4 regions of the Serratia symbiotica genome follow, and region 4 is predicted to be linked to each of the others. Evidence: predicted binding sites of a transcription regulator. Region 4 holds the regulator's gene; each other region holds the start of a gene.
The links. The regulator PurR, encoded in region 4, represses purine synthesis genes. The targets are predictions, from matches to a motif close to CANGCAAACGTTTGCNTG.
Positions count from the first base shown of each region.

Region 1 (3,259 bases), 1.2 Mb from region 4:
CAGGTAACGTGCCACCACATCAAAAGCAACAAAGGTACGGCCATGGCCGATATGACACAGGTCATAGAGGGTTACCCCGCACACGTACATGCCAACTTTTCCAGCATCAATGGGTTTGAATTCCTCTTTTTGACGACTCAGGGTATTAAAAATCTTTAGCATCGGGACATTCCGTGGTGTGCGTGATAACAAAAAGGGTAACCAGGGTCAGGGGGCTAACCCGGTAGCATATTGAAACCTGAAGCCTGCTCTAATGCAAGATCATGCATGTTTTACCTACCTACCCCATAGAAAACGATAAAAATAAGCCATAGACAGCGATGTTATAACAAATTTATTTTTCCACGGGCAGGACGCCATTTAGCGGCTGCTGACTCAATCTGGGAGATATGTTATAAGGTCAGTCTGAATGTTCACTCGCTCTGTGACGTCTCATTTCATTTTGTTAGGACTACATCTATGGTTACTTTCCACACTAATTATGGTGACATTGTTATCAAAACTTTTGCTGACAAAGCGCCGGTTACCGTTGAAAATTTCTTGAACTACTGCCGCGCAGGTTTTTACGACAATACTATCTTCCATCGTGTTATCAATGGTTTCATGATTCAGGGTGGCGGATTTGAGCCTGGCATGAACCAGAAATCCACCCAAGCAGCCATCAAGAACGAAGCCAACAACGGGTTGAAAAACACCATCGGCACCTTGGCCATGGCACGCACCAACGATCCACACTCCGCTACCGCGCAGTTCTTCATCAACGTGGCAGACAACGACTTCCTGAACTTTCGTAGTGAAAACACCCAGGATTGGGGTTACTGCGTATTCGGTGAAGTGGTTGCAGGCATGGATGTGGTTGACAAGATCAAAGGCGTGAAAACCGGCCATAGTGGCATGCACCAGGACGTACCGGTAGAAGATGTGGTGATCAAAAGCGTTACCGTCAGCGAATAATCGCCACTGTATGAGTACGCTGTTCATCGCAGATCTGCACTTGTGTCCACAAGAACCGGCAATTACTGCCGGTTTTCTGGGTTTTTTACAGCGCGATGCAATCCACGCCGATGCACTGTATATCCTCGGCGATCTGTTTGAAGCCTGGACTGGCGATGATGATCCCGAACCATTGCACAATGAGATCGCCGCAGCGCTAAAGGCGCTGCAACAAGCTGGCGTACCCTGTTATTTCATCCATGGTAACCGCGATTTTCTGCTGGGCGAGCGTTTCGCCCGCGCCAGCGGCATGCAGCTACTGCCGGAAGAGACAGTGCTTGAACTGTATGGTCGCCACATTCTGCTCCTGCACGGCGATACACTATGTACCGACGATCAAACTTACCAACAATTCCGCCGCAAGGTGCGCAATCCGCTGATCCAAAAACTGTTCCTGGCCCTGCCATTGCGCTGGCGGCTGAAAATCGCCACTAAAATGCGCGCTCGTAGCCAACAGGCCAACCAATGTAAGCCGGAAGCTATCATGGACGTCAATCCACAAGCGGTTAAACAGGCAATGCTGCATCACGGCGTGCACTGGATGATCCACGGCCACACCCATCGCCCAGCAATGCATCGGCTGGATCTGAACAATAGCCAGGCCCACCGTGTAGTGCTGGGTGCCTGGCACGTCGAAGGCTCAATGATCAAAGTCAGCGCCGACGCCGTCGAACTGATCCCATTCCCATTCTAAATTCCAGAGTAACCGCGCATGTAAAAATCCGCGCTGTTGACGGCGAAAACCAGCGACGCAACCGTTCTCCTTACTGTGCACCCATGGTATGCTCTATGTCCTCATTATTCGGCCCCTGCGGCCGCGCTTGTACCATCACAGGAGCCTTCCCATGGGAGCCAACACTGCTTCAGCTAGCCACGCTGGAGTGAAAATCGCAATTGTAATGGGATCGAAAAGTGACTGGGCCACCATGCAATTTGCAGCCGAAGTGCTGACCATGCTTGATGTCCGGTTCCACGCTGAAGTCGTTTCCGCTCATCGCACACCAGACAAATTGTTCAGCTTCGCCGAACAAGCCAGCGCCAACGGGTTTGAGGTGATTATCGCTGGCGCAGGGGGGGCTGCGCACTTGCCGGGCATGTTGGCGGCGAAAACCCTGGTTCCAGTACTGGGTGTGCCAGTGCAAAGCGCCGCGTTAAGCGGCATTGACAGCCTGTATTCTATCGTGCAAATGCCGCGCGGTATTCCAGTCGCTACTCTGGCGATCGGCAAAGCCGGTGCCGCCAATGCTGGATTGCTGGCGGCACAGATCCTGTCCCTGCACGATGCGCCGTTGGCACAGCGTTTGGCAGACTGGCGTCGCGCGCAGACCGAAGATGTGCTAAACAACCCAGACCCCCGGGAGGAAGCATGAAGCCGGTTTGCGTACTGGGCAACGGCCAACTGGGGCGCATGCTGCGCCAGGCCGGCGAACCACTGGGCATTAGCGTTTATCCCATCGGCATCGATGCCACACCGGAAGCCGTACCCTATCAGAACAGCGTTATCACCGCCGAAATCGAGCGCTGGTCAGAAACCGCACTCACACGCGAGTTGGCGATCCACAACAGTTTCGTTAACCGTGACATCTTCCCACGCCTGGCCGATCGTCTGGCGCAAAAACAGCTAATTGACCAACTTGGCTTACCCACTGCACCTTGGCAGTTGCTGGCAAACGCCGCCGAGTGGCCACAGGTGTTCTCAACCCTGGGTGAACTGGCGATCGTCAAGCGCCGCGTCGGCGGTTACGATGGCCGTGGTCAGTGGCGTCTGCGCCCAGGCCAACAGCATGCTTTGCCAACTGATGCCTATGGCGAATGTATCGTTGAACAGGGTATCAACTTCTGCGGTGAAGTATCGCTGGTCGGCGCACGTGGCCACGATGGCCAGTCGGTGTTCTACCCACTCACCCACAATTTGCATGAAGACGGTATTCTGCGCACCAGCGTAGCGCTGCCGCAGCCCAACCCGGCGCAGCAGCAACAAGCCGAGCAAATGCTGGCGGCAATCATGAACGCGCTAAACTATGTTGGTGTGATGGCGATGGAATGCTTTATCGTCGGCAAGCAGTTGCTGATTAACGAGTTGGCACCCCGTGTGCACAACAGCGGCCACTGGACGCAAAACGGGGCTTCCATCAGCCAGTTTGAGCTGCATCTGCGCGCCATTCTTAGCCTGCCACTGCCGAAGCCAGTGGTAAATACCCCGGCGGTGATGGTCAACCTGATCGGCACCGCAGTAAATCATCAGTGGCTGGCACTGCCGCTGGTG
Region 1 is NZ_CP050855.1:2,481,628-2,484,886, forward strand. Features, by position in the region: gene cysS (cysteine--tRNA ligase) at 1-162, opposite strand, end outside; gene ppiB (peptidylprolyl isomerase B) at 460-954, shown strand; gene SYMBAF_RS12450 (UDP-2,3-diacylglucosamine diphosphatase) at 965-1,687, shown strand; gene purE (5-(carboxyamino)imidazole ribonucleotide mutase) at 1,839-2,363, shown strand; gene purK (5-(carboxyamino)imidazole ribonucleotide synthase) at 2,360-3,259, shown strand, end outside.
Region 1: a site for PurR is predicted at 1,742-1,759, ahead of purE (5-(carboxyamino)imidazole ribonucleotide mutase). Genes of this name have one in related genera too.

Region 2 (3,259 bases), 1.3 Mb from region 4:
GCTCTTGGGTGCGGGTTTCATCTTCCACTTGCAGGTTCAGGCGGATGGGCGAAGTCGCGAGTACCGGTTTCAATGCTGGCAACAGCCAAGTAGCCAGACTGTCAGCGTTGACCGCCAACGACAGCAGCAGGGGGGCATCGATGCCAGTGTCGTTGCCCAGCCACTCCTCTTCCAACAGTTCTACCTGATGCAACAGTGCCAGCAGCTTTTGCCCCTGTTCGGTAGGGCGTGGCGGCACGGTACGCACCAACAGCGGCTGGCCGAACAGATTTTCCAGTTGTTTAATGCGTTGGGATACCGCTGATTGCGTGATACAAAGCTTTTGTGCGGCGCGCTCAAAGCCGCGCTCACGGATCACCGCGTCCAGCGCTTGCAGCGTTCGATAGTCTGGGCGTTTCATCGGAAAAGATATCTCTTAAATTAAATCGATATCAGCACTATGCCACATTTTGCGCGTTGTGTAGGGGTAAAAATCGTAGGAGCAGTTTGCCGCTGGGCGGCTAAAAATGCGGCTCAAGGTAAAGAATAATGTTTCTGCCTGAGTGAACAACAGCATTTTACCCTATAATACGCACAGGTTTTTGCAGAAAGGCAAGGGATATATTATGACGCAGGATGAAATGAAAAAAGCAGTGGGTTGGGCCGCGCTGGAATACGTGATGCCGGGTACCCTTGTTGGGGTCGGCACCGGTTCTACCGCCAGCCACTTTATTGATGCGCTTGGCTCTATCAAGCACCAAATTGAAGGCGCGGTCTCTAGTTCTGATGTTTCCACCGCCAAGTTGAAAAGCCTCGGCATCCCTGTTTTCGATAGCAACGAAGTGGACTCGTTGGATATCTATGTGGATGGGGCGGATGAAATCAACAGCTATATGCAGATGATTAAAGGCGGCGGTGCGGCGCTGACGCGCGAAAAGGTGATTGCCGCCATCGCACGTAAATTTATCTGCATCGTCGATGCCAACAAGCAGGTCGATGTGCTGGGCAAATTCCCGCTGCCAGTGGAGGTGATCCCGATGGCCCGATCCTATGTGGCGCGCGAACTGGTGAAGCTGGGCGGCCTGCCAGAGTATCGTCAGAACGTGGTCACCGATAACGGCAACGTGATCCTGGACGTGCATAATCTGATCATTACCGATGCTGTGGCATTAGAGAATCAAGTTAACGACATCGCTGGCGTGGTCACCGTTGGTTTGTTCGCCAACCGTTGCGCTGATGTGGCGCTGGTCGGTACGCAGGATGGCGTGAAGGTCATCGTATAAATCCCTGCGTCTGCCGGTGTTATGCGGCCTGGGAAATCTCTTGGCCGTATCATTCCCCGATTAAAATACCTTTTCTTGAAATCGCTAAATTTGGTGATTTATATAACTTTTTTGATGTTGAATCCCTAAAATTGATGTATAAGCTTTCCCCTTTGGCACTTTATACCAAAAAATGCCGGCATGACTGTATCTTGTGCTGGTGGCCAGGCAATCGTTTGTATTGCCGCCCGCGTTATTTTTGTTATGTTGGGTAGAGCTGCTTCACCGTAGCGACTTCTGAAGTCTGAACATAGGGTTGGGTAAATGGCAAAAGTATCATTGGAGAAAGAAAAGATTAAATTCCTGTTAGTAGAAGGGGTTCATCAAAGCACGGTAGATAATTTGCGTGCTGCCGGTTATACCAACATTGAATACCATAAAGGCGCGTTAGACAGCGAATCGCTGAAGGCATCGATCCGCGATGCTCACTTCATCGGTATCCGATCGCGCACGCATCTGACCGAAGAGATTTTCGCCGTTGCCGAAAAGCTGGTGGCGGTGGGCTGTTTTTGCATCGGTACTAATCAGGTTGAATTAAAAGCGGCGACTAAACGTGGTATTCCGGTGTTTAACGCGCCATTTTCCAATACCCGATCTGTGGCCGAGATGGTTCTGGGCGAATTGCTGCTGATGTTACGCGGTATTCCCGCCGCTAACGCTAAGGCGCACCGTGGCGTGTGGCACAAATTGGCCGTGGGTGCATATGAAGCGCGTGGCAAGAAGCTGGGCATTATTGGCTACGGCCATATCGGCACCCAATTGGGCATTCTCGCAGAAGGCTTGGGTATGAAGGTGTTTTTCTACGACATTGAGAACAAGCTGCCGCTGGGCAACGCTCAGCAGGTGCATCACCTGTCTGATCTACTCAATATGAGCGACGTGGTGACGTTGCATGTGCCGGAGACCCCGTCTACCAAGAACATGATGGGGGCAGAAGAACTGGCATTGATGAAGCCGGGTGCCATCCTGATCAACGCCTCGCGAGGCACTGTGGTGGATATCCCCGCGTTGTGCAATGTGTTGGCTAGCAACCACTTGGCTGGTGCGGCGATCGACGTGTTCCCAGAAGAGCCGGCGACCAACAGCGATCCATTCAACTCGCCGCTGTGTGAGTTCGATAACGTGCTGTTGACGCCGCATATTGGCGGTTCCACCCAGGAAGCGCAGGAGAACATTGGTGATGAAGTGGCTGGCAAATTGGCTAAATACTCCGACAATGGTTCGACCCTATCGGCGGTCAATTTCCCAGAAGTGTCGCTGCCGGCGCATGGGCCAAACGCCAGCCGCCTACTGCATATTCATCAAAACCGCCCTGGTGTGCTGACGCAGATTAACCAAATCTTCGCCGAAGAAGGGGTTAACATCGCCGCGCAGTATTTGCAAACTGGCTCGGAAATCGGCTATGTGGTGATCGACATCGAAGCGGAAATTGAACGTGCCGGTATTGCGCTGCGACGCATGAAGGCTATCGAAGGCACCATCCGCACCCGTTTGCTGTTCTGATAGCGGCAGTGCGATAATGTAAAAGGCTGGGTTTATCCGGCCTTTTGCTATTCGCTGTCCGGCCACGCCCAACTGCGTGTTGGGGTCAGGATCTCCGGCAGTGGAATATCCCAGTGTTCAGTCGGTAGTTGTGCCACTTGCTGGCAGTCGTGAGCCAGCCCTATAGGGTAAGGGCCGCCGCGCCGCCAGTGGTGCAAAGTACGGTCATAAAAGCCGCCGCCCATACCCAGCCTTTGGCCGGTATCATCAAACGCCACCACCGGCGTCAGCATCACATCCAATTCGCCAAGCGGCAGCACGTCACGCAGTTCTAACTGCGGCTCCAGAATATTGAAGCGGTTGCATACCAGCGGCGTATTGGGGGTATAACGCAGGAATAACAGGTAGCCAGGGCTAAACGGGTGCAGCACTGGCAGATAAATCTGCTTGCCCGATAGCCACAGCCGTTCGATCAG
Region 2 is NZ_CP050855.1:2,537,963-2,541,221, reverse strand. Features, by position in the region: gene SYMBAF_RS12725 (LysR family transcriptional regulator ArgP) at 1-400, opposite strand, end outside; gene rpiA (ribose-5-phosphate isomerase RpiA) at 606-1,262, shown strand; gene serA (phosphoglycerate dehydrogenase) at 1,566-2,804, shown strand; gene SYMBAF_RS12710 (5-formyltetrahydrofolate cyclo-ligase) at 2,852-3,259, opposite strand, start outside.
Region 2: a site for PurR is predicted at 1,467-1,484, ahead of serA (phosphoglycerate dehydrogenase). Genes of this name have one in related genera too.

Region 3 (3,259 bases), 920 kb from region 4:
TACATCCCGCAAGGTGCATTAAACATGGTGAAAGAATTCGGCCTCATGATTTTTATGGCCAGCGTGGGCCTGAGCGCGGGTACCGGCATCAGCCACAGCCTGGGTACAATCGGCGGTAAGATGCTGATCGCCGGGTTGCTGGTCAGCCTTGTGCCAGTGGTGCTCTGTTTCCTGTTCGGTGCCTACGTGCTGCGTATGAACCGCGCCCTGCTGTTTGGTGCGATCATGGGCGCTCGCACCTGCGCACCGGCAATGGAAATCATCAGCGATACTGCGCGTAGTAACATTCCTGCATTGGGCTATGCTGGCACCTACGCCATCGCTAACGTGCTATTAACGCTGGCGGGTTCGCTGATCGTCGTATTGTGGCCGGAGATACCCGGATAGCCGATCAGCGCGCAGCAGGAAAGGCGGTAAAAATATTTTTGCTTTTTTGTTACCATTGAGAACTTATGTTGCCAGAGGCAGTCTGATTGAGTGCCACTGCTTTTCTTTGATGTTCCCAATTTGTGGAGCCAGATAATCTCGCCTTTTAGGTTCAAGATTATCGGTTTTTTATTTTCTAACGTTTATCGTCTTCCCCGCTCCGGCAATAAAACCCGCCTAAAGTGAACTGTCCAGGGCCAAAATGTCAATTCAAATAGCCTAGTGGGATAGGCTCTAAATCGCCTTAGAGTAAACCTCCCCCTCTTCCCCCTTATGCTGCCCTTTTCCTACCCGCATAGGAGATGAGACAAGAGGGATCAGAACTGGTATTTAACGCCCACGTTGTAGCCTTCTCTGCCCACCTACCGAGCTATACTCCCCCACAGGCTCAGATCGCGGTTCAGCTTTCCTTCCACGCCTGCTTTCAGTTCCCAGTGAATTCGTCAGGGTGACCAGAGGCCTGTTGTAACCGGTCTCCAGCGAGGCCCCCCCCCCCTTTTTTCGCAAAGGGTTTACTCAGAGAATCGAGCGACATAATCTTAATTTACGCAAACATATTAAGCGACTGACACGTAAAACAATATGTTATCCACGTTCATTTTAGATACATGAAAAAGTTATTGGTGCCTATATTGAAAGACACCACTACAACCCTTCGGAGTCATGACAAGCTATTTTATTTGTCATTTTGGCCCTGGGCAGTACTCACCATCCCCACGTACTACATATACGCGCCGGTTGTTGCGCGCTGTCGGTATCCAAACTGGCAGCAACAATGTACGCCTATTGAGATAGGCTCTTAGCTGGCTGAATTTTATTTGGTACCAAATATCTTGTCGCCCGCGTCACCCAAGCCCGGCACAATGTAGCCCTTCTCATCAAGGTATTGATCGATAGGGGCGGTGTACAGCTCAACATCAGGATGCGCCTTCTCCAACGCGGCGATACCCTCCGGCACCGCTACCAGCACCAGTACTTTGATACTGTTGCAGCCTGCTTTCTTCAGCAGATCGAGGGTAGCGATCATCGAACCGCCAGTGGCCAGCATCGGGTCAACGACCAGTGCCATACGCTCTTCAATGTTAGAAGCCAGCTTTTGGAAGTAAGGCACGGGTTTGAGGGTTTCTTCATCGCGGTAAACACCCACTACGCTGATACGCGCACTTGGGAGGTGTTCCAGTACTCCTTCAATCATGCCCAAACCCGCGCGCAGAATGGGTACGATGGTAATTTTTTTCCCTTTAAGTTGATCCACTTCAACCGGCCCACACCAGCCTTCAACGGTGGCTCGCTCCGTCTCCAGGTCAGCGGTCGCTTCATAGGTTAGCAAGCTACCCACTTCAGCGGCCAACTCACGGAAGCGTTTGGTACTGATGTCATGCTCACGCATCAGGCCAATTTTGTGCTTTACCAGCGGATGTTTCACCTCAACGATCTTCATCATTTTTCTCCTATAAAGGCGGCTGACGGCCAAAAATCGCCGAATTATACCGTCTTTTTACGGCTACACCCACTCACCCTGGCCCAACAGTGATCAACAGAAGTTTGGATAGCAGTATAAAGGATGAAAAGCAGAGCCAGCTCACAAGCCACTCGCAAACGTTTGCCCGCACTGTTAGAATTGCCGCGCCTTAATTCCGGCACCAATACCGGAAGCACCGTTTTTAAACCGCAAACCGCCGTGGGGATCGCGCAGTGACCGATAAAACCTCTCTCAGCTATAAAGACGCAGGTGTCGATATCGATGCTGGCAACACATTGGTAGACCGCATCAAAGGTGTCGTTAAACAGACCCGTCGCCCGGAAGTGATGGGTGGCCTGGGCGGGTTTGGTGCCCTGTGTGCATTGCCACAGAAATACCGCGAACCGGTGCTGGTTTCCGGTACTGATGGTGTAGGTACTAAGCTACGTCTGGCCATGGATCTGAAACGCCACGACACCATTGGCATCGATCTGGTTGCCATGTGCGTGAACGATCTGGTGGTTCAGGGCGCTGAGCCGCTGTTCTTCCTCGATTACTACGCCACCGGCAAACTCGACGTGGACACCGCCGCCAGCGTGGTTACGGGCATCGCCGAAGGTTGCAAGCAATCTGGCTGTGCGTTGGTGGGCGGTGAAACCGCTGAAATGCCGGGCATGTACCACGGTGCAGACTATGATGTGGCTGGCTTCTGCGTAGGTGTGGTCGAGAAATCCAACATCATTGACGGCAGCTTGGTGCAGTCCGGCGATGCCCTAATCGCCTTGGGCGCTTCCGGCCCGCACTCCAACGGCTACTCATTGGTGCGCAAAATCCTGGAGGTCAACAACACCGACCCCGCTACCACCCTGCTGGCAGGCAAAACGCTGGCGGATCACCTGCTAGCCCCAACCAAAATTTACGTGAAATCGGTACTGGAACTGATCGAGACAGTCGAAGTACACGCCATCGCCCACCTGACCGGTGGCGGTTTCTGGGAAAATATCCCGCGCGTGCTGCCAGCAGGCATACAAGCGGTGATCGACGAAGCCAGTTGGCAATGGCCAGCAGTATTCCATTGGTTACAGCAGGCCGGCAACGTCAGCCGCCATGAGATGTATCGTACTTTCAACTGCGGCGTGGGCATGGTTATTGCCCTGCCGGAAGCCGAGGTGGAAGCCGCCCTCGCGTTGCTAAATGCAACAGGGGAAAATGCGTGGAAGATCGGTAAACTGACCGCATCGGCGAGCGAGCAACAGGTGGTCATCAACGGATGAAAAAGATCGTGGTGTTGATTTCTGGTCAAGGGAGCAATCTCCAGGCACTCATTGATGCCTGCCAGCAGGGGCAGATCAGTGCCAAGATCGTGGCAGT
Region 3 is NZ_CP050855.1:2,157,006-2,160,264, forward strand. Features, by position in the region: gene SYMBAF_RS10850 (aspartate:alanine antiporter) at 1-387, shown strand, start outside; partial or broken gene SYMBAF_RS18705 (IS1 family transposase) at 932-1,093, shown strand; gene upp (uracil phosphoribosyltransferase) at 1,241-1,867, opposite strand; gene purM (phosphoribosylformylglycinamidine cyclo-ligase) at 2,122-3,162, shown strand; gene purN (phosphoribosylglycinamide formyltransferase) at 3,159-3,259, shown strand, end outside.
Region 3: a site for PurR is predicted at 2,019-2,036, ahead of purM (phosphoribosylformylglycinamidine cyclo-ligase). Genes of this name have one in related genera too.

Region 4 (3,259 bases):
ACAAAGTGGTCAGGGTTGGTTCGCCCAGCATCGCCACTAGATACAGTGCTGCGATGCTTGCGCCATAAGTTACTAACAACCATGGCAGCAAGGTTTTACCCTTAATGCGATTTAGTGTGGTACGGTAGCCATAACCCCCCAACAGGAAAGCTAAGGTTTGCGGCATATAGCTTAGGCCAATATCATTTGGGCTGTAGCCCATATCGCTGAGGATAAACGGCGAACCGGTCAGCCAGGCGAAAAATCCGGCCGAACCGGCGGCGAACATCGCAACGTTGCCGCTGAACACGGGCGATTTGAACAACTGCCAGAAGCTGACACTACTGTTGCTTTGACCAGCTGCGTTTTCTGACCGGGTGCTTTTCTTCAGCAGTAATGTTGGTAGCAGTAGCAGGATGGAGAAGCCCAATAGCACGGCGAAGATCATGCGCCAACTTGTCTGGTTCAGCAGCCAGGCACCCATCAGCGGTGCCAACGCGGGGGATAACGCGACCAACGGCATGATCGTGGCGAATATGCGCCTGGCTTTGCCCTCACGGTAGCGGTCAACCACCAGCGCCTGCCAGGTAACAGCGGCGGAGCAGGCACCAATCGCCTGAATAAAGCGCAATAACCATAGCTGCACAGCATTTTGTACCCATAGCATGCCGAGGCAACCTAAGGCGAACAGCACCAAGCCGAGCAGCAGTACTGGCTTGCGGCCCAGATGGTCGGAAAGCGCACCCCACAGTAGCTGTGCAAAAGCGAAACCCGCTAGAAATACGCTCAGGCTGACACTGATCGCACCGGCAGAGATCTGTAATTCCTGCTGCATGGCACTAAAGGCAGGTAGGTACATGTCGGTGGCCAGATAACCCAATATGCTCAGGCCAGCGAGGTAACCCATAAAGCCAAAGGAATTTCGCATGGTATTTCTCGTTAATATTGTGTGATCGCAAGTTTTAGTGTCGAGAAAAGAACGGACACCGACTGGCGCAGTCAGTTGAACATCGTGGATGGCTATTTGCTCATACAGCAGGCGGTGTTTAACGGCGGTAGTCGATGAATGGGCCATCGGCCACCGAACGGCGTTCAAGCAGTTTCGGGTGCACTTCGATCACCTGTGACTCCTCACGTTTACTGATAATGCGATCCAGCAACATGCTAAACGCCATTTCACCTAGGCGTTCCTTCGGCTGATGGATAGTGGTCAGCGCCGGGGTGAAGTACCTGGCATTACGCACGTTATCATAGCCGATCACCGAAATATCCTGCGGCACACGTAGGCCCAGTTCGTCAGCGGCGCAGATGGCTCCCATCGCCATGATGTCGCCACCGCAAAATACAGCAGTTGGCCGTTGTTTTTGTGACAGGATTTGATGCATTGCCTGATAACCGGATTCTGGCTCAAAGTCGCCCTGAACGATCCACTCATTGCGCATCTTAATATTAGCTTCCTCCATGGCTTTCAGAAAACCCTGGTGACGCCCGCCACCGGTGTTGCGCACCAGTTGGCCCGGAATGGCACCAATATCACGGTGGCCGCGCTCGATCAGATAGCGGCCAGCCAAGTAACCGCCCTCGAAGGCATTGTCGACGATGGTATCAGTGAAATCCCCCCGTGCAGCCCCCCAATCCATCACCACCATGGGAATAGGGCGATATTCTTCCAGCATGCTCAACAGTTGTTCTGGGTATTCCGAGCACATTATTAGCAGGCCATCGACGCGCTTTTGTGCCAGCATAGCCAGATAGGCGCGTTGTTTGTTCAGATTATTGTGCGAGTTGCACAAGATCAGCGTGTAGCCCTTGCTATAGCAGCTATTTTCCACTGCTTCGATCACTTCAGCAAAATAGGGGGCCTCACTTGATGTGGCCAGCAGGCCGATCGATTTGGTGTGATTGACCTTCAGGCTGCGCGCCACGGCGCTTGGCGAATAATGCAACTCCTTGATTGCAGCACAAACGGCCGCTTGAGTTTCTTCGGCGACGAAACGAGTCTTATTGATGACGTGCGAAACGGTGGTAGTGGAAACGCCAGCGCGTTTGGCTACATCTTTGATCGTTGCCATATAATAAATGACTCCTGAACTCACATTTTACAATATGCAAGTATAATGTTAATCGTTTACCTGCGTAGATCCTTCTCCAGAAAAGCGAAAACTGAGTTTTTAGAGTTGTGGCCTTCGGCGCTTAGTCTGGGGGAACACATGCCGATACGCAGTTGTGAACTGCGAATTTTGTCGCATATTGAGCAAAAGTGGAAGAGGGAGTCGGCACTATAAACTGGGAATGATAATAAGATTTTATTGGCGAATTGTGAGAATATAATTTGGCACATTAATTGTGCGCCTTTTATCCTTGAAAAAGCCTCCCAGAGAAGGAATAGTGATGGATACTGACCTGAAGATGTCGTTGCTTGCCACGTTATGTGTGTTGGCGGTGATTATTGTTTTCTGTTTCACCGCTGTGCTGAACTGACCGCTAGCATTAAACCTAAATAAAGGCGCAGTTACTGTGCCTTATCCAGGGTTCTTCAACGCATGCACAGCGTTAGCGAATGGTTTGTGGCGTGACTACCCGGCGTGCACCGATGTAGTGATTCTGCCAATAGTCGTTGTTGAGTTGGCTGATGCGGATCTCTTCACCGGATCGCGGTGACTGTATAAATTTGCCATTGCCGAGATAGACCCCGACATGATCGGCTACGTTGTGATTGTGAATGCGAAAGAACACCAGATCACCGCTTTCCAGTTCGCTTTTCTTGATTGGCGCAGCATGGCGTAATTGGTACATTTCTTTGGTGGTGCGTGGCATCTTGATTTTCACCACATCTTTATAAGCGTAGTAAATTAGACCACTGCAATCAAAGCCGGTATGGGGTGAACTGCCCCCCCAGTGATAAGGCTTGCCCATTTGGCCCATCAGCTTGGCCATCGCCGTCTGTTTGGCATGCTGATAACGTTTTTTATGTGCCAGGCTGAGCTTCAATGGTTTTACATCGTGTGGGTGTATAGTTTTGGAAATACCGGGTTGACGTTGGTGGTCATAGCGCTTTTTGTCACCCTTTCTCGGTGGGACTACTTTAACAGTTTTGGCTATTTTCTGGGTTTTGGCCTTCAACGGTAACCTAGCGCTAACTTTTACTTTTTTTCTGACTTTCACCGCTTTTCTTTTCTGGGGGTCATCTGGTTGCGCTTCATTAGCAGCGTGACTTTTGCGCTGCTCGGTGGTAGTACGCGCCTGCGGTACAGCATGCGCTAGATTGAAGAAGAGTTGT
Region 4 is NZ_CP050855.1:1,233,210-1,236,468, reverse strand. Features, by position in the region: gene punC (purine nucleoside transporter PunC) at 1-907, opposite strand, end outside; gene purR (HTH-type transcriptional repressor PurR) at 1,026-2,051, opposite strand; gene cydH (cytochrome bd-I oxidase subunit CydH) at 2,371-2,460, shown strand; gene SYMBAF_RS06240 (C40 family peptidase) at 2,533-3,259, opposite strand, start outside.